DNA from 3 places in the Streptomyces viridosporus T7A genome. Region 3 is predicted to be linked to each of the others. Evidence: riboswitches for the same ligand, from Rfam matches in the RefSeq annotation. Region 3 holds a riboswitch; each other region holds the start of a gene.
The links. A riboswitch is a leader RNA that binds a small molecule or an ion and turns the genes downstream of it on or off. The one in region 3 is predicted to bind cyclic di-AMP.
Positions count from the first base shown of each region.

Region 1 (6,070 bases), 2.0 Mb from region 3:
GATGCCGCGCTCCCGCGCGACGGCGCCGATGTGTTCGAGCAGGGCGGAGGCGACGCCCCGGCCCTGGTGGGCGTCCTGCACGAGGAAGGCGACCTCGGCCTCGTCGGCCGACGCGGAGGCGGGCGCCCCGTCGGCGCCGATCCGGTCGTAGCGTACGGTGGCGATGAACTCGCCGCCCACGGTGGCGGCGAGTCCCACCCGGTCCACGAAGTCGTGGTGCGTGAAGCGGTGGACGTCCTTGGCGGACAGACGCGGGTAGGGCGCGAAGAAGCGGTAGTACTTCGACTCGTCCGACACCTGCTCGTAGAAGCTGACCAGGCGCTCGGCGTCATCGACGGTGATGGGGCGGATGCGCGCGGTGCCGCCGTCGCGCAGCACCACGTCGGCCTCCCAGTGGGCGGGGTACTCGTGCCGGTCCGACGTGGTCTGCATGGGCCCCAGAGTACGGCTCGCGCACGGCAACGGCGCGAGGCAGTCTGTGGAGGGCGACGCACCGGACCGAGGCCGCGGTCCGGAACCCACCCGGGAGCGGGAGCAGGTGCCACTCCCGGCATGCTTCACGGTATGGGAAACTGGTCTAGACAACCTTGAAAACTGAAGGGCAGCAACACATGGCTGAGCGCCGCGTCAACGTCGGCTGGGCCGAGGGCCTCCACGCCCGCCCCGCCTCCATCTTCGTCCGGGCCGCCACGGCCGCAGGCGTCCCGGTGACGATCGCCAAGGCCGGGGGCGACCCCGTCAACGCCGCCTCCATGCTGGCCGTTCTGGGCCTGGGCGCCCAGGGCGGCGAGGAGATCGTCCTGGCTTCCGAGGCGGAGGGCGCGGACGCCGCCCTGGACCGTCTGGCGAAGCTGGTCGCCGAGGGTCTCGAGGAACTCCCCGAGACCGTCTGAGCGAGTGCCCGACAGCGGCGGAGCCGCGTCGTCCGTTCCGGGCGGCGCGGCTCCGTCGTTTCCCTTCCGGACCGGCGGCCCCGTTTCCGCCTCCGCTTTTCTTCACGGGCATTCGGAAACCCCGGAGGGCACGGCCGCGGGAGAGGTGGCCGCGCATTCTCCGCACCCTCGGAAAAGGGCAGCGGAACAAATCCCTCGCCGATTCCTTCTCTTTTTATACGGCCTTTGTGTTAAGCGCGCAGGCTCGGCGTGTTTACGGGATGTTGCGAGTTCCTCACACGCTCCGCGCGGTCCGTCCGGTCGGCGCCGGAGGCGGAGCGCAGGCGGTGCGCGGCGGTCGCGCGCTCGGCGTGCAGCGCCGTGACGGCCCGCGCGCGCTCGCCGTCGCCGCGTGCCACGGCGTCCGCGATCGCGCCGTGCTCCGTCCAGTGCTCCACCGGGTCGGCGGGTCCCTCGACGGCGTACAGCCAGGCGATCTTGTGCCGCAGTTGGGTCAGCGTCGAGGCCAGCGCCGGGCTGCCGGAGGCCTGGGCGAGCGTCTCGTGGAACCAGCCGCCCAGGGAGCGCAGGTCGTCGCCGGCGCCCCGGCGGGCGCGCTCCTGCCCCAGGCGGACCAGACCGCGCAGCACCTTCACGTGGGCCCCGGTGCGGCGCTGGGCCGCGCGGAGGGCGCCGAGCGGCTCGAGGAGCAGGCGCATCTCCAGCAGGTCGGCGGCCTCCTGCTCGGTGGGCTCCGCGACGCACGCGCCCGCGTGCCGCCGGGTCACCACGAAGCCCTCGGCCTCCAGCGTGCGCAGGGCCTCCCGGACGGGGACGCGGGAGACGCCGTAACGGCGGGCGAGCACTTCCTCCGTGAGCCGGCTGCCGCGCCCGAGGACACCCGCGACGATGTCGTCCCGGATCGCCGTGCACACCGAGTGCGCGGGAATGCGCATGACCGACCTCCGGATCAATTCCCGTGACACGCCGACGATTGACGTGCGTTCCGTGACTCCATTGCACGTGACTCTATTGCAGTCGGCGGGAATTTCCGATGCCGGGCCGGAATCCATGCTTGTTTTTCGGTCGCCCCTTCCCTAGCGACGCCGAAAGCCCCGGCTCGGAAGCCGGGGCCGGGAAGCGGGGGCGCACTCCGTGCCGGAGGCGGACGCGCGTCAGAGGTTCACGCCGTGCGCGCGGAGGTAGGCGACGGGGTCCAGGTCGGATCCGTACTCGGCGCCGGTACGGGCCTCGAAGTGCAGGTGCGCGCCCGTGACGTTGCCGGTGGCGCCGGACAGGCCGATCCGCTGCCCCGCGGTGACCTGCTGTCCCACCGAGACCCCGATGGACGACAGGTGACCGTACTGGGTGTACGTGCCGTCGTGCATCTTGATGACGACCTGGTTGCCGTACGCGCCGCCCCAGCCGGCCTCCACGACGGTGCCCATGCCGACCGACTGGACGGGGGTGCCGCTCGCGGCGTGGAAGTCGACGCCCGTGTGGCTGCCGGAGGACCAGACGGCGCCACCGCTCTTGTAGCCGGTCGAGACGTAGGAGCCGGGGATCGGGGAGACGAAGGTGTTGAGGCGTGCGCGCTCGGCCTCCCGCGCGGCGCGCTCCTCCTCCGCGCGGGCCTCCTCGGCCGCCTCGGCCGCCTTCTCGCGCGCGGCCTCCTCGGCCGCCTTCCGCGCGGCGGTCTCGGCGGCCTCCCGGGCGGCCTCGTGCTGGGCGGCCGCCTGGGCGTCGACCTGGGCGGCGACCTCGTCGCCCAGGGTGATGACGGGGGTGAGGCCGGTCTGCGCGGCGGCGGGTTCGGCGGCGAGCGCGGGGGCCGCGAAGGAGCCGACGACGCCGGTGGTGGTGAGGGCCGCGACGCCCGCCGCGCGGGCGGTGCCGCGCTCGATCCGGCGGGGACGACGGTGCTTCCCGGTGGCGCGGGTGAACGCCATGTGCAGGCTGGTCCTTTCCTTCCCTCTCGCCTACCGGGTTAGCTGACGGGTTCGGAGCAGGAAGGTCTCCTACGGACCCCCTCGCGACACGCGCGGGCGTCCGATTCACCCCAGGGACTGCATGCGGGTCCCCGGCTCCCCCCGGCTCGCGCCGCAGGGGATTCGGCGATGGCTGCCCGGTGCCGCGGGTGCGGCGCACTGCCCGACGAACAGCCCGGAAGACGCTAAGCGGGCGGGCTTTCAATTCCCAACCGGAACCCGGGTTTTGTAGCGCATCCCACAGGGCAGATGGGCAACCTCCACCCCAATTCGGGCATAAGGGGGCCCTGGTGACCCGTGGGTCACCAGGGCCCCGCGCGTGCGCGTCCTCCGCGGCCGCCTACTCGGCCGTCACCACGGCGACGTCACCGATCCCGAGGGCCTCCACGGACGTCCTGATCTGCGCCGCGTCGCCGACGAGGACGGTCACCAGACGGTCCACCGGGAAGGCGTTGACGACCGCGGCGGTCGCCTCCACGGTGCCGGTCGCGGCGAGCTGCCGGTACAGCTCGGCCTGGTAGTCGTCGGGCAGCTGCTGCTCGACCTGGTCGGCCAGGGTGCTCGCGACGGCCGCGGCGGTCTCGTACTTGAGCGGTGCCACGCCCACCAGGTTCTGCACGGCGACGTCCCGCTCCTCGTCGGTGAGTCCCTCCGCGGCGAGCGTGCGCAGCACCGTCCACAGGTCCTGCAGGGCGGGCCCGGTGTTCGGCGTGTCGACGGAGCCGCTGATGGCGAGCATCGCGGCGCCGGCGGCCCCTCCGGAGGAGGAGGGTGCGGTGGACCGGAGGACCTGCCCGAAGGCCCGGACGCCGTAGGTGTAGCCCTTCTCCTCGCGCAGGACGCGGTCCAGGCGGGAGGTGAGGGTGCCGCCGAGGCAGTACGTGCCGAGCACCTGTGCGGGCCACACGCGGTCGTGCCGGTCCGGACCGACCCGGCCGATCAGCAACTGCGTCTGGACGGCGCCCGGACGGTCCACGATCACGACCCGGCCGGTGTCGTCCGCGACCACCGGCGGAACGGGCCGGGGCCGGGCCGGGGAGCCCGTCCAGGCTCCGAGCGTGTCACCGAGCAGCGCGTCCAGGTCGATCCCGGTGAAGTCGCCGACGACCACCGCGGTCGCCGTGGCGGGCCGGACGTGCTTCTCGTAGAAGGCGCGCACGGCCGCGGAGTCGATGCCGGCGACCGTCTCCTCGGTGCCCTGGCGCGGGCGCGACATGCGCGAACTCGCCGGGAACAGCTCCTTGGAGAGTTCCTTGGCGGCCCGGCGGGCGGGGTTGGCCAGCTCGTGCGGGATCTCGTCGAGGCGGTTGCGGACCAGCCGCTCGACCTCGCTGTCGGCGAACGCGGGCGCCCGCAGGGCGTCGGCGACCAGCCCGAGCCCCTTGGCGAGCCGCGAGGCGGGGACCTCCAGGCTCAGCCGGACGCCGGGATGGTCGGCGTGCGCGTCCAGGGTGGCGCCGCAGCGCTCCAGTTCGGCGGCGAACTCCTCGGCGGAGTGCTTGTCGGTGCCCTCGGAGAAGGCCCGCGCCATGACCGTGGCGACACCGTCGAGTCCGGTCGGCTCGGCCTCGAGCGGAGCGTCGAGGAGCACCTCGACGGCGACGACCTGCTGGCCCGGGCGGTGGCAGCGCAGGACGGTCAGGCCGTTGTCGAGCGCGCCGCGCTCGGGGGCCGGGAAGGCCCAGGGCCTGGCCTCGCCCGCCTGCGGCCGGGGGTGGAAGTCCATCGTGGCGAGCTCGGTCACTTCGCCGTCTCCTCGGTCTCGTCGGTGCCGGCGACTGCGGCGGCTTCCTCTGCGTCCTGCGCCTCGGGGGCGACGGGCTCGTAGACGAGCACCGCGCGGTTGTCGGGGCGCAGGCGGGCCTTGGCGACCTCCTGCACCTCCTCCGCCGTCACCTCCAGGACGCGCCGGACGGCGGTCAGGGCGAGCTGCGGGTCGCCGAACAGGACGGCGTACCGGCACAGTTCGTCGGCGCGGCCCGCGACCGTTCCGAGGCGGTCCAGCCACTCGCGCTCCAACTGGGCCTGGGCGCGCTCCATCTCCTCGGCCGTGGGGCCCTGCTCGGCGAACCGGGCGAGCTCCTCGTCGATCGCGGCCTCGATCACCGGTACCTCCACGTCGCCGGACGCCTTCACGTCCAGCCACCCCAGGGAGGGCGCCCCGGCCAGCCGCAGCAGGCCGAACCCGGCCGCCACGGCCGTACGGTCGCGCCGTACCAGCCGGTTGTAGAGCCGCGAGGACTCGCCGCCGCCGAGCACGGTGAGCGCCAGGTCCGCCGCGTCGCACGCGCGCGTGCCGTCCTGCGGCAGCCGGTAGGCGGCCATCAGGGCGCGCGCGGGGACCTCCTCCTCGACGACCTCGCGCAGCTGCTCGCCGATGACGTCGGGCAGCGAGCCGTCGCGCGGCTCGGGCTTGCCGTCGTGGGACGGGATGGAGCCGAAGTACTTCTCGATCCAGGCGAGCGTCTGCTCCGGGTCGATGTCGCCGACGACGGAGAGCACGGCGTTGTTCGGCGCGTAGTACGTGCGGAAGAACTGGCGGGCGTCCTCCAGGGTGGCCGCGTCCAGGTCCGCCATCGAGCCGATCGGCGTGTGGTGGTACGGGTGGCCCTCCGGGTAGGCGAGGGCGGTCAGCCTCTCGAAGGCCGTGCCGTAGGGCACGTTGTCGTAGCGCTGGCGGCGCTCGTTCTTGACCACGTCCCGCTGGTTCTCCATGGACTCCTCGTCCAGGGCGGCCAGCAGGGAGCCCATGCGGTCGGCCTCCAGCCAGAGGGCGAGCTCCAGCTGGTGGGCGGGCATGGTCTCGAAGTAGTTGGTGCGCTCGAAGCTGGTGGTGCCGTTGAGCGAACCGCCGGCGCCCTGCACCAGCTCGAAGTGGCCGTTGCCCTTCACCTGGGCGGACCCCTGGAACATGAGGTGCTCGAAAAGGTGAGCCAGACCGGTACGCCCCTTGACTTCGTGGCGTGAACCGACGTCGTACCAGAGACACACCGCGGCGACCGGGGTCAGGTGGTCCTCGGAGAGCACCACGCGCAGGCCGTTGGCCAGGCGGTGCTCGGTCGCTGTCAGGCCGCCGGAGCCTGCCTGGGCTGTGGCCGTGTGACCCATGGGCATGTACGTCCCTTCGATCGCGGAGGCGGTCGTCGTCACCGCCGTTTCTGCCGGTCCTGCCACTGTATGCAAGCGCGCGGACCACCGGTGAAGTTCCCG
Region 1 is NZ_CP023700.1:6,068,826-6,074,895, reverse strand. Features, by position in the region: gene CP969_RS28040 (bifunctional acetate--CoA ligase family protein/GNAT family N-acetyltransferase) at 1-432, opposite strand, end outside; gene CP969_RS28030 (HPr family phosphocarrier protein) at 612-893, shown strand; gene CP969_RS28025 (GntR family transcriptional regulator) at 1,124-1,828, opposite strand; gene CP969_RS28020 (M23 family metallopeptidase) at 2,048-2,821, opposite strand; cyclic di-AMP (ydaO/yuaA leader) riboswitch at 2,834-2,999, opposite strand; gene CP969_RS28015 (M16 family metallopeptidase) at 3,201-4,604, opposite strand; gene CP969_RS28010 (M16 family metallopeptidase) at 4,601-5,974, opposite strand.
Region 1: linked by a shared signal. The riboswitch ahead of CP969_RS28020 (M23 family metallopeptidase) and the one ahead of CP969_RS18960 (M23 family metallopeptidase) in region 3 are both predicted to bind cyclic di-AMP.

Region 2 (6,070 bases), 3.0 Mb from region 3:
CCGCACGGCTCCCAGGGCGACATCGTGCGCGTCCACCCCGGCGAGGAGTGGCTGTACGTCCTCAAGGGGCGGCTGCGGCTGCGCCTCGGGGACAGCCTGCACCGGCTCGGCCCGGGCGACAGCGCGCACTTCGACTCGCTGACCCCGCACCGCATCGCCGCCGTCGATCCCGACGGGGTCGACCTCCTGTTCGTCCACACCCTGCTGCAGAGTCCCACGGCCACGCTGTGCCTGGGCCCGACCCACGGAGAAGAGCCATGAACACCAAGAGGAAACTGGAGGAGAAATTCCCCCGCGCCCTGTGGGTGAGGCTCTTCGTCTACGTCGTGGTGTGCCACGGTCTCGGGGCCTTCCTCTACCTGCTGTTCAAGGTCGGCGCGCAGCAGTAGCGGGCGCCGGGCTCAGTCGAGCAGGCGCTCGCGCAGCCGCTCCCGGACCTCGGGGGTGATTCCGAGCGCCGTCTCCAGGTAGGGGTCCACACCGCCCCAGGTCTCCTCGACGGTCTCCAGCGCGGCCGACAGGTACTCCGCGCGCGCGTCGAACAGCGGGCTGAGCAGCTCCATGACCTCGGGGGAGTAGGCCGAGGCGGAACTGCTGCTGCGGCGCACCTTGTAGCGCCGGTGGGTGGCGTTGGACTTCAGGTAGTCGTCGAAGATCGCGTCCCGCTCCACGCCCAGCGCGAGCAGCGTCACCGCCACCGACAGGCCCGCCCGGTCCTTGCCCGCCGCGCAGTGCATCAGCACGGGGACGCTGTCCTCGGCGAGCGCGTGCAGCACCCGGGAGTGCTCGGCGGTGCGCTGCCGGATGGTCGTGCGGTAGGAGGCGATCATCCGGTTCGCGCCCTTGCCGTCCGCGAGGATCGAGCGCAGCTGGTCCAGGTCGCCGTCGCGCACCATCTTCCAGAACTCCGCGCCGTCGGCCGGGTCGCTCAGCGGCAGGTTCACGTTGCGCACGCCCGGCAGCTCGACGTCCGGCCCCTCCAGCTTCTGGTCGGCCGCGTTGCGGAAGTCGAAGATCGTGTGCAGCCCCAGGGAGGACAGGAAAGCGGCGTCCTCCTCGGTCGCGTGGGCGAGATGGCCGCTGCGGAACAGCACCCCGTGCCGCACCCGCCGGCCGTCCGCGGTCGGCAGTCCGCCGACGTCGCGGAAGTTGCGCACGCCGGCCAGCTCGGGCTCGGTCGACGGGACCTGCTGCGTCACGGAGGGCTCCTCCCACTCGGCGCCGCCGGCGAGGCTCGTCGACGGGCGTCCCCCGACGATACGACACGGCCGCCCGGACCAATGAGGTGTCCACGGGCATTGCCGGTGGCGCCGGCGACCTCGATGATGTCGGTATCCGGTCGTGTCCGTGCGAGTCCGTGCGAGTCCGTGGGGGGAAGCGGTGCCGGAGGTGTCGGAGGACGGTCGTACGTGGCTCCTGTCGGGGCCGACGAGCAGCTACGCGCTCCACCTGACGGACCGCGACGAGCTGGTGCACCTGCACTGGGGCCCGCGGATCGCGCTCGCCGACGCCCGGGCCCTGGCCCGGCGCCCGCTGCCGGACCACCGGCCGTTCGAGTCCCCGCTGGACGGACGCGAGGAGTACCCCGTCGAAGGCGGCCCCCGCTTCGTCCGCCCCGCCCTGTCCGTGCGCACGCGCGAGCGGCGCGGCACCGAGTGGACCTTCGCGGGCCACGAGAGCGACGACGGCGAGCTCCGGCTCCGCTTCCGCGACGGCGGGCTGACCGTGACCCTGCACTACCGGATGCGCGACGACGTGGTCGAGCGCTGGGTGACCCTCGACAACCGGGGGCCGGCCGTCGAGGTGCTGCGCGCCGACTCCGCCGTCTGGACCCTGCCCGACCGCGCGCACTGGCGGCTGTCCCGGCTGCACGGCCGCTGGGCGGCGGAGTCCCGGCTGATCCGCTCCCCGCTCGACCACGGCGAGGTGGTCCTCGGCAGCCGCCGCGGCCACACCGGACACCAGCACCTGCCGTGGGTCGCGCTCGACACCGACGCCACCGAGGAGCGCGGCGAGGTCCACGGCTGCGCCCTCGGCTGGTCGGGCTCCTGGCGGATCGCGGTCGCCCGGCTCCCCGACGCACGCGTGCAGATCACCGGCGGCGCGGGGCACGACGACTCGGGCCTGCTGATGCTGGGCACCGGCGAGACCCACGTCACCCCGGTCTTCGCCGCTCTGTGGAGCGACGGCGGCTTCGGCGGCGCCAGCCGCGCCTGGCACGCCTACCAGCGGGCGCACGTGATCCCGGACCCGGACCGGGACCGGCCCGTGCTGTTCAACTCCTGGGAGGCCACCGGGTTCGACATCTCCGAGGAGCAGCAGCGGGCGCTCGCGGCACGGGCCGCCGCGATGGGCGTCGAGCTGTTCGTGGTCGACGACGGCTGGTTCGGGGCCCGTACGGGCGACCGGGCCGGACTCGGCGACTGGACGCCCAACCCCGACCGCTTCCCCGGCGGTCTGAAACCGCTCGCCGACCATGTGCACGGGCTGGGCATGCGGTTCGGCATCTGGGTCGAGCCGGAGATGGTCAACCCGGACAGCGACCTGTACCGCGCCCACCCGGACTGGGTGCAGTTCCAGCCCGGGCGCACCCGTACGGAGTTCCGCAACCAGCTCGTCCTCAACCTCGCCCGCACCGACGTGCAGGAGTACCTCTGGGAACAGCTCGACGGGCTGCTCGCCGGCGCCCCGATCGACTACGTGAAGTGGGACTTCAACCGCTGCTTCACCGACGCGGGCTGGCCCGGCGACCCGTATCCGCAGCGGCTGTGGACCGAGCACGTGCACGCCCTGTACACCCTGCTGGACCGGTTGCGGGCGGCCCACCCGGGCGTGGCCTTCGAGTCCTGCTCGGGCGGCGGCGGGCGGATCGACCTCGGCATCCTCCGCCGCGTCGACCAGGTGTGGACCTCGGACAACACCGACCCGCTCGACCGGCTCGCGATCCAGCACGGCTTCAGCCAGATCCACCCGGCGCGGGTCATGGCCGCCTGGGTCACCGACAGCCCGAACACCATGCTGAACGGGCGGACCAGCTCCCTGCGCCTCCGGTTCGTCAGCGCCATGGCCGGGGTGCTCGGGATCGGCGGCGACCTCATGCGCTGGAGCGAGGAGGAACGGGCCGAGGCGCGGGCGTGGGTCGCGCTCTACAAGGAGATCCGGCCCGTCGTCCAGCGCGGCGACCTGTACCGGCTGCGCGCCCCGGAGGGCGGGCTGAGCGCGGTGCAGTACGTCCTCGGTGACGAGACCGTCGTCCTCGCCTGCCTCCAGGCGCAGCACTACGGGGAGCCCGTCCCCGCGCTCCGGCTGCGGGGTCTCGACGCGTCATCGGTGTACGCGTGCCGGGAAACCGGCGAGGAGCACCGGGGCGCCGTGCTGCTGCACCACGGTCTGCGCACCGGTCTGCGCGGCGATCTGGACGCCGCGGTGTTCCGGCTGCGCCGCCTGGAATCCGGCGATCAGGGCGATCTGCCCGATATATCCGTTTAGGGATAACGCGCCCTCATGTAAGGGAGGGTGGGGCCGGGGTGCGTGAGCATCGTCATACCCGTGACACGGTGTTGTCGCCATGCTCACGTAATACGGCGGAGCAGCAAGGGAATTCGGTGGGGGCCGGAATCCCGGTTGACGCTCGGTGACGTCTTTCCTGCCCGTGGATCACGGAAAAAGGGGTTCGGGACGAACCCCGCGCTTGTCCCGTTGCGCCGCAGTCGCTTACGTTCGCCACCGATCCGGACGGACGCCTAATCCTGCCGCCGCCCGGAGCCCGCACACACTGACCCGTGTACGGCAGGAGCGGGGGACCCACAGGCAAGACCGCCTGTCCCGGTCTCCGGAACAGGCTCGGGGTGAAGCCGCGTCACAGCGCGGCCGGACATCTCCAGTCCGAACCCGACAGCTCACCTCGTAGGCGCCGGAGAGGAATTCGTCATGCCCGCGAAGGGTAAGCACCGCCGCACCACGACCCAGCGTCTCGCCCGTTCCATCGCCGTCGCCGGAACCGGCGGCGCCGCGCTCGCCCTGCCGCTCCTCGGCGCCACCGGCGCGCACGCCGCCACGCCGCAGGCGGCCCCCGAGAAGGCCGTCCAGTCCCTTTCCGTCACCGGCCAGAAGGCCGCCGCGGAGAAGAGCGGCGAAACCCGCACGTACACCGTGAAGGCCGGCGACTACCTCGCCAGGATCGCCGAGAGCGAGGCCGTCGACGGCGGCTGGAAGCAGCTCTACGCGGACAACCGCGAGGCCGTCGGTGACGACCCCTCACTCATCCACCCCGGTCTGAAGCTCTCGATCGACGGCAAGGCCGCCGCCGCGCCGAAGAAGTCCTCCTCGCCGGACGCGTCCGCCTCCTCCGGTGCGTCGAAGTCCTCGTCGTCCGGGAAGTCCACCGCCCGCTCCTCGCAGTCCACCGAGTCCGCCCGGTCCGCCAAGACCGCCTCCGCGGACGCCGCGCCCGCCCAGCAGGCCGCGAGCGCCTCCGGTTACAGCTCCCCGGTCCCCGGCGGCGGCGTCGGCACCGGCTACAAGGTGTCGGGCAGCCTGTGGTCCAGCGGCTACCACACCGGCGTCGACTTCAGCATCCCCACCGGCACCTCCCTGAAGGCCGTCGGCGCGGGCACCGTGGTCTCCGCGGGCTGGGCCGGTGCGTACGGCAACCAGGTCGTCATCAAGCTCAACGACGGCTACTACGCCCAGTACGCCCACCTGTCCTCGCTGTCCGTCTCGGCCGGCCAGGCCGTGAGCGCCGGTCAGCAGGTCGGCCTCTCCGGCTCGACCGGCAACTCGACCGGCCCGCACCTGCACTTCGAGATCCGCACCTCGCCGAACTACGGCTCGGACGTGGACCCGGTCTCCTACCTCCGCTCGAAGGGCGTCGCCCTCTGACCCCCGCGAGACCGCCTGCCTGACACGCCGCCGAAGGCCGGACCCCGATCCCCGGGTCCGGTCTTCGGCGTATTCCCGGAGGCGCCGACTCTTCCGGAGTGGCTTATCTCACCGTCCGTCAACCCCTTCCTACGGTCGCGTAGGTCACATTCGAAGGTGAATCATGTGCTCCTGTGGCAGACGATTCGAAGAGTGACAACAAGACAGTGATCGGGTCGTACGTGGCGCTGGGGGACAGCTTCACCGAGGGGGTCGGCGACCCCGGACCCGACGGGTCGTTCGTCGGCTGGGCCGACCGGTTCGCCGTGCTCCTCGCCGACCGCCGGCCCGAAGGCGACTTCCGGTACACGAACCTCGCGGTGCGCGGCAAACTGCTGGACCAGATCATGGCGGACCAACTTCCCCGGGCCGTCGAACTCGCCCCCGACCTGGTCTCGTTCTGCGCGGGCGGCAACGACATCCTCCGCCCGGGCTCCGACCCGGACGAGGTGGCCGAGCGTTTCGAACGGGCGGTCGCCGCGCTCACGGCCGTGTCCGGCACGGTCATGGTGACGACCGGGTTCGACACCCGTGGCGTGCCCCTGCTCAAGCACCTGCGGGGCAAGATCGCCACCTACAACGGGCACGTGCGGGCCGTCGCCGACCGGTACGGCTGCCCCGTGCTCGACCTGTGGTCCCTCAGGAGCGTGCAGGACCGCAGGGCCTGGGACGCCGACCGGCTGCACCTGTCCCCCGAGGGGCACACACGCGTGGCGCTCCGCGCGGGCCTGACCCTCGGCCTGGAGGTCCCGGCCGACCCGGAACAGCCCTGGCCGCCCCTGCCGCCCCGCGGCACGCTCGAGGTCCGGCGGGACGACGTCCACTGGGCCCGCCAGTACCTGGTGCCGTGGATCGGGCGCCGTCTGCGCGGGGAGTCGTCGGGCGACCACGTGACGGCCAAGGGCGCGCTGTCGCCGGACGACATCAAGCTGCGCATCGAGTCGGTGGCGTGAGCCCCGGTGCGGTGAGCCGCGTCACCGGACGACGGGACGCGGCTCACCGCGCCGGCGCCTTCAGCGCCTTCCGGTCCAGGCCCAGTTCCCGGGCCAGCGCCTCGTCCGCCCACTCGCGCGCCCGCGTCCGCGGCACCGCGCCGTCGTAGGACGTCAGCTGCACCGCGAGCCCGTCGAGCAGGGCGGTCAGCCGCAGG
Region 2 is NZ_CP023700.1:7,079,252-7,085,321, forward strand. Features, by position in the region: gene CP969_RS32295 (helix-turn-helix domain-containing protein) at 1-261, shown strand, start outside; gene CP969_RS32300 (DUF6126 family protein) at 258-389, shown strand; gene CP969_RS32305 (tyrosine-protein phosphatase) at 402-1,199, opposite strand; gene CP969_RS32310 (alpha-galactosidase) at 1,381-3,489, shown strand; cyclic di-AMP (ydaO/yuaA leader) riboswitch at 3,764-3,926, shown strand; gene CP969_RS32315 (M23 family metallopeptidase) at 3,931-4,881, shown strand; gene CP969_RS32320 (SGNH/GDSL hydrolase family protein) at 5,088-5,873, shown strand; gene CP969_RS32325 (TetR/AcrR family transcriptional regulator) at 5,917-6,070, opposite strand, start outside.
Region 2: linked by a shared signal. The riboswitch ahead of CP969_RS32315 (M23 family metallopeptidase) and the one ahead of CP969_RS18960 (M23 family metallopeptidase) in region 3 are both predicted to bind cyclic di-AMP.

Region 3 (6,070 bases):
ACCGAGAACATCCTCTACCTCGGCACCGCCTTCGGCACCGACCGGCTGACCGGTGACAGCGGCCTCGCCTCGGTCACCGCGGCGACCTTCTTCGTCCGCATCGTCATGTCGCCGTTCGCGCACCCGCTGTTCACCGTGCTCACCGGCATCGGGTTCGGGATCTCCGCGCTCTGCGCGCAGCGGCAGCGGGTCCGCCGGGTGCTGCTGCCGCTGTGCGGACTGCTGCTCGCGATGGGCATGCACGCGCTGTGGAACGGGTCCTCGGCGCTGGGCGACCACGGGTTCTTCGTCGTGTACCTGGTGTTCATGGTGCCGGCGTTCGGCGTGCTGACCTGGCTGGTGGTGTGGACGCGGCAGCGCGAACTGCGGACGGTGCGGGCGGAGCTGCCCGCGTACGCCGTGGCCGGCTGGCTGAGGCCGATGGAGCCGTTCGCCCTGGGCTCGATGTGCGCCCGGCGCGTCGCCCGGCGGTACGCGCGCCGGCACGGGGGGAGGGCCGCGGCACGGGCGGTGGCGCAGTACGAGGCGTACGCGACCTCGCTGGCGTTCCTGCGGCACCGGGGGCGGCTCGGCCGGGCGGGGCCGGACTTCACCGTACGGGAGCGGGAACTGCTGGGAGAGCTGTGGCACCGCCGGGAGGCGGCCCGTCCGGCGCTGGACCACGCGGCCCGCGCCACCGCGCCACCGGTCCCGGCCGCCTTCGCGCCGTGGCCGGCGTACGGGGGCCACGGGCCCTACGGGGGCCACGTACCCCACGGGTTCCAGGGGGCTCAGGGGATGCGGGGGAGCCACAGGTACGGGCCGCCGCCGCAGGCGCACCCGTACTCCGCGTACCCGCCGAACCCCTACCGGTCCTGAGCCGCCGGGCGGCGGGCCGCGGGACGCACGGGCCGTCGGCACCGCGCGCGGGGGCAGGCCGCGCACGCGACCGGCAGCCCTGACGTCGGGGGGTCGCCGTCGGGACTGCCGGGGTGCGGGGAGCTGGGAGCTGCGGTTCCTAGGGGTTGAGGCCCTTGCTGCGCAGCCACGCCAGCGGGTCGATGCCCGAGGAGGAGCCGCCGGAGTGGACCTCCAGGTGGAGGTGGGCCCCGGTGGAGTTGCCGGTGGAGCCGACGCGGCCGATCACGTCGCCGGTGGTGACCTGCTGGCCGACGCTGACGTTGATCGAGGACTGGTGGGCGTACCAGATCTCGGTGCCGTCGTCGAGGGTCAGCACGGTCTTGTAGCCGTAGGAGCCGTCCCAGCCGGCGAAGGTGATCGTGCCGGTGTGGACCGCCTTGATCAGCGTGCCCGAGGGAGCGGCGAAGTCGAGGCCGGTGTGGTAGCCGGAGGACCAGTAGGCGCCGGCCTGACCGAAGGTCGAGCTGAGGGTGTACGAGGAGGTCGGCAGCGCGTACTGCTTGGCGAGCGCGGCGAGGCGCTCGGCCTCGGCCTTCTCCCGGGCCTCCTCCTCCGCCTTCTTCTTCGCGGCGGCGGCCTCGGCCTTGGCCTCCTTCTCCGCCTTGGCGGCGGCCTCGGCGGCCTCCTTCTCGGCGGCGGCGAGGGCCTCGGCCGCGGCCTTGCTCTCGGCCTGGTCCTGCTGCTGCTCGACCTGCGCCATGATCCGGGCGCGCAGCGCCTCACCGGCGCCGGCGGTGCCCTGCTCGGTGTCGGCGGCGGTCATGCCGATGCTGCTGAGCGGAGTGGCGGAACCGGCGGGCTCTTCCTCGTCGGAGATGAGGGAACCCACGTTGGGGAGGTCGGGCACGGAGATCGAGACCGGCGGCTTGCCGGTCTGAGCGCTGGCCATGCCGCCCGCGCCCACCGCGGCGATGACGCCGACGCCCAGGACGGTGGAGCTGCGGGCGAGTCCTCCGCCGCGCTGCTTGCTGACGCGGTGCCGGCCGCGGACCGGGCGGATGGACTCCGCGGTGGGGTTCCACTCCTCGAAGGGGCCCTCGTCGTCGGGGACGCGGCCGTAGCCGAAGGTTTCGCCGTCGCGTTGGCTCGGCATGAAGGGGGCCTCGGGAGCGGGCCGGTTGGACGCCACGTGGGCGTACTCCTTTCCTTCCTCCACCGCCTACCGGGTTAGCTGACGGGTTCGGAGCAGGAAGGTCTCCTACGCGCGTATACGAGCCGTGCTTCCACGGCGGCATCCACGCGATTCACCCCATGGTGGTGGTTCCCCGGTTCCCTTGCGGGATTCGGCGCGTGCGCACGGAGCCGACTTCTGTGACGGCTGGGACGACCGCGCTGCGTTATCGAACGTTAATAGACGCGAGGGCCGGATTCCAAGCCGTTCCTCTTGATCATTCACGGTTCCCGCTGGGACTTAACCGTCAGGAGCAGGCGAAAACGGGCGAGTTGACCGCCTCTCAGGCCTCCATGATCTTCTGACGGTTCGTCAGTCGTTATGCGCAGCGGGGCGGACCGGTCACCTTCGGTGACGGGATCCGCGCACGGGAAAACACCGAGGGCCGGAACCCTTTTCGGATTCCGGCCCTCGGCCTTCAGTAGCGGGGACAGGATTTGAACCTGCGACCTCTGGGTTATGAGCCCAGCGAGCTACCGAGCTGCTCCACCCCGCGTCGGTATGACACCAGTGTACGCCATGCGCGGGACACGCAGCACACCCCTTTCCCCCGCCCCTCCTCAGCGGCCGATCAGGTGGCCGTTCGGCGCCTGGGCCCGCTCCTCGTGCTCCGGCAGGACGACGACGGTGGCGCCCCCGTCCACCAGCACCCCGCTGCCGTCGGCGCCCGGCACGAAGGTGTCCGGCTCGCGCCAGGCCGTGACCACCCGCCGTATCCCCGCGTCCAGGATCAGCCGGGCGCAAGGCGCCGGCCGGGACGCGCGCCGGGCGCAGGGCTCCAGGCTGGAGTACACGGTGGCGGTCGCGAGCCGGGGGTCCGTGGGATCGGTCTTGGCGAGCGCCGCCTCCTCCGCGTGCACCACCGGGTCCCCGCCCTCCCGGGAGTGGCCCCGCGCCAGCTCCGTACCGTCGGCCGCGACCACCACCGCGCCCACGCTGAACGCCGTCCCGGACGGCGGGCACCGCTCCGCGAGGTCGCAGGCGAGGGCCAGCCAGTGGTGGTCGGCGGCGGAGGGCAGCGCACCGGTGCCGGGCGCGGTGGGCCCGTAGCGCATCAGGACGACGTCGCCGACGGCCCGGGTCTCCAGCAGCCGCAGCCGGCCGCCCTGGTAGGAGCCGGGGCCGAAGAGGCGGGGGGCGTCCGGGTCGCCGACGAAGAGCGGGGCGAGGACCAGCTGGAGCTCGTCGGCGAGGCCCTGGGTGAGGAGCTGGGTGTGGACCAGGCCGCCGCCCTCGACCATGAGCCGCCGGACCCCGCGCACGGCGTGCAGGTGCTCCAGCAGCCGGCGCCAGTCGAGCTCGGGACCGAGCGGGACGACGTCGGCCGCGAGGCCGTGGGCACGGGCCCGCTCGGCGCCCCGGTCGGTCGTGTAGAGGACCTTCTCGCCGCCGGTGTGCCAGAACCGCGCCGCCGGGTCCAGGTCGCCGGAGCCGCTGACGGTGACCTTGAGCGGGTACTCCGGCCGGCCCCGGGCGACCCGGTCGGCCCGCCGCTCGGGCGAGTTGACCAGCAGGCGCGGGTTGTCGGCGCGGATCGTGCCGGCGCCGACCAGGATCGCGTCCACCGACGCCCGCACCTCGTCGACCCGGTCGAAGTCGGCCGGGCCGGACAGCAGCAGCCGCTCGGGGCCGGTGTCGTCCAGGTAGCCGTCCAGGGAGACGGCGGCGGACAGCAGGACGTAGGGGTGGGGCATCGGCGCACTCTCCTGGCGAGGACGGCGGACGGGGGCCCGGCCCGTGCGGAGCCGTCCGGGCCGGGTCTGACCACAAGCCTGCACGACGCACGACGCACGGCGGGCCGGGGACCGCGCGCAGGTCGGGCGCCACCGCACCCGGCGGCGGCCGGGGCGACGCCGCACGGGAGCAGCCGGGGCCGGGGCGACGCCGTACGGGGGCGTCAGGGCTCGATCAGGCCCACGCGGATGGCGTACCGGGTCAGTTCCAGGCGGTCCTTCAGGCCCAGCTTGGAGAGCAGGTTGGCGCGGTGGCGCTCCACCGTCTTCGGGCTGATGACGAGGAGGTCGGCGATCTGCTGCGAGGTGTTTCCCTCGGCGACCAGCTTGAGGATCTCCTCCTCCCGGTCGGTGATGGCCTTCGGGGGCAGGTTCCGGCCGTCCCGGGCGAGGTCGAGGTAGTTGCGGATGAGGGCGTTGACGGCGCCCGGGTAGAGGAACGGCTCCCCGCGCATGGTGGCCCGGCACGCCTCGACCAGGTCGCGGTCGGCGACGGACTTGAGGACGTACCCGGAGGCACCGGCGCCGAGGGCCTCGAAGAAGAACTGCTCGTTGTCGTACATCGTCAGGACGAGTATCCGCGTCTCCGGCAGGGTGTGGGAGAGCTCGCGGGCCGCCTGCAGACCGGTCAGACGGGGCATGGCGATGTCGAGTATGGCCAGGTCGGGCCGGTGGACGCGGGCCTGTTCGAGGGCTTCGGCACCGTCGTCGGCCTCGGCGACGACGGTCAGGTCCGGTTCGCCGTCGAGGATGAGGCGGACCCCTCGGCGGACCAATGCGTGGTCGTCGGCGAGGAGGATGCGGGTGGGGGCCGGGTCGGTCATGTTCAGTGTTTCCGGTCGGGGACTGCGAGCGCGAGGGCCGGTACCCGGACGGGCGCCGGCCCCCGCACGGGAACGGGAACGGCCAGACGTACTTCGGTGCCTCCGCCGTCGGCCGGGCCCACGGTGAGGTCGGCGCCGACGAGCAGGGCACGCTCCCGCATCCCGCGGATTCCGGCGCCCTCGGCCACGTCACCGAGGCCGCGGCCGTCGTCGTGGACACGGAGTTCGACACCGGTGGGGACGCGGCGCAGGGCGATCCCGGCACGACGGGCCCCGGCGTGGCGTGCGGTGTTGGTCAGCCCTTCCTGGGCCACCCGGTAGATCACCAGCTCGGCCTCCGGACCCAGGTCGGGCAGATCGGGGCCGAACCGGTGCTGGACGGTGAGGCCGGGGCCGCCGAACTCGGTGGCGAGGGCCTTGAGGGCGGGGATCAGCCCGAGTTCGTCCAGGACCCCGGGGCGCAGCCGGCGGGCGATGCGCCGGACCTCGTCCAGGCTGCTCCGGGTGATCTCCTGCGCCGGGCTCAGCTCCTCGCGCAGTTCCGGCGGGGCGTGGTCGGCGACCCGCTTCAGCTGGAGCAGCACGGCGGTGAGGCTCTGGCCCACCTCGTCGTGCAGTTCCTGGGCGATGCGGCGGCGTTCCGCCTCCTGCGCGGACAGGGCGCGTGCACTGCTCGTGGCCCGTTCGTCCTCCAGCCGGTCGAGCATCGTGTTGTACGTGCTGATCAGCTCGGCGACCTCTCCCCGGCCGGTGACCGCGGGACGCTGCCCGGGGCGGAGGAGGTCGGTGGTGTTCATGGCGCGGGTGAGGCGCTGCAGCGGGGCGAGCCCCACCCGCAGCAGCAGCGCGTTGGCGACCAGCATGGCGGCCAGGCCCACGGTGAGCACCGCGGCCTCGGTGAGCAGGACCGGGGTGGAGACGGTGACCGGCCCGAGCAGCAGGGCGGTGGCTGTGATCAGCACGACGGCGTTGAGCAGGAAGATACGCCAGAACAGTGGCACCCGGTACCACCTCCTCACCGCTCGCCCCGTGCCGCTCGTGTCGTAGGCTCCCGCCGTGCCGGGGCCGGGACAGCCCGCGGGTCCGGGGGCGCGGGCGCGGGCCGTCACGACCCAGCGTGAGCGCTGCACGGGCCGTACGCCATCCGTGGCAGTCCCCATTTTCCGGGCGGCCGGCCGGTGCCGGGCCGGCACCCCTACACCCCGGACCCCCCGGAGATGGGGATCGGACCCGATGGCGGAACCGTCGCCGGCGGGCGACGGTGGGGGCACGGGTGGTGAACCCGGCACCGCCGCACCGCCGTACCGGGCGGGCGACGGCGCGAACGTACGGAAGAGCTCCCTGTGCGTCGGCCCGCGTGCGCGGGCCGACGGTTCGTTCTCCACCCCCGGCGCCACGGGACCGACGCCCGGTGGTGCCCCAGAAGCGGCGGTCGGTGTCGC
Region 3 is NZ_CP023700.1:4,097,360-4,103,429, forward strand. Features, by position in the region: gene CP969_RS18955 (PrsW family intramembrane metalloprotease) at 1-858, shown strand, start outside; gene CP969_RS18960 (M23 family metallopeptidase) at 998-2,029, opposite strand; cyclic di-AMP (ydaO/yuaA leader) riboswitch at 2,042-2,199, opposite strand; tRNA gene CP969_RS18965 (tRNA-Met) at 2,494-2,567, opposite strand; gene CP969_RS18970 (dihydrofolate reductase family protein) at 2,632-3,765, opposite strand; gene CP969_RS18975 (response regulator) at 3,969-4,628, opposite strand; gene CP969_RS18980 (HAMP domain-containing sensor histidine kinase) at 4,631-5,629, opposite strand.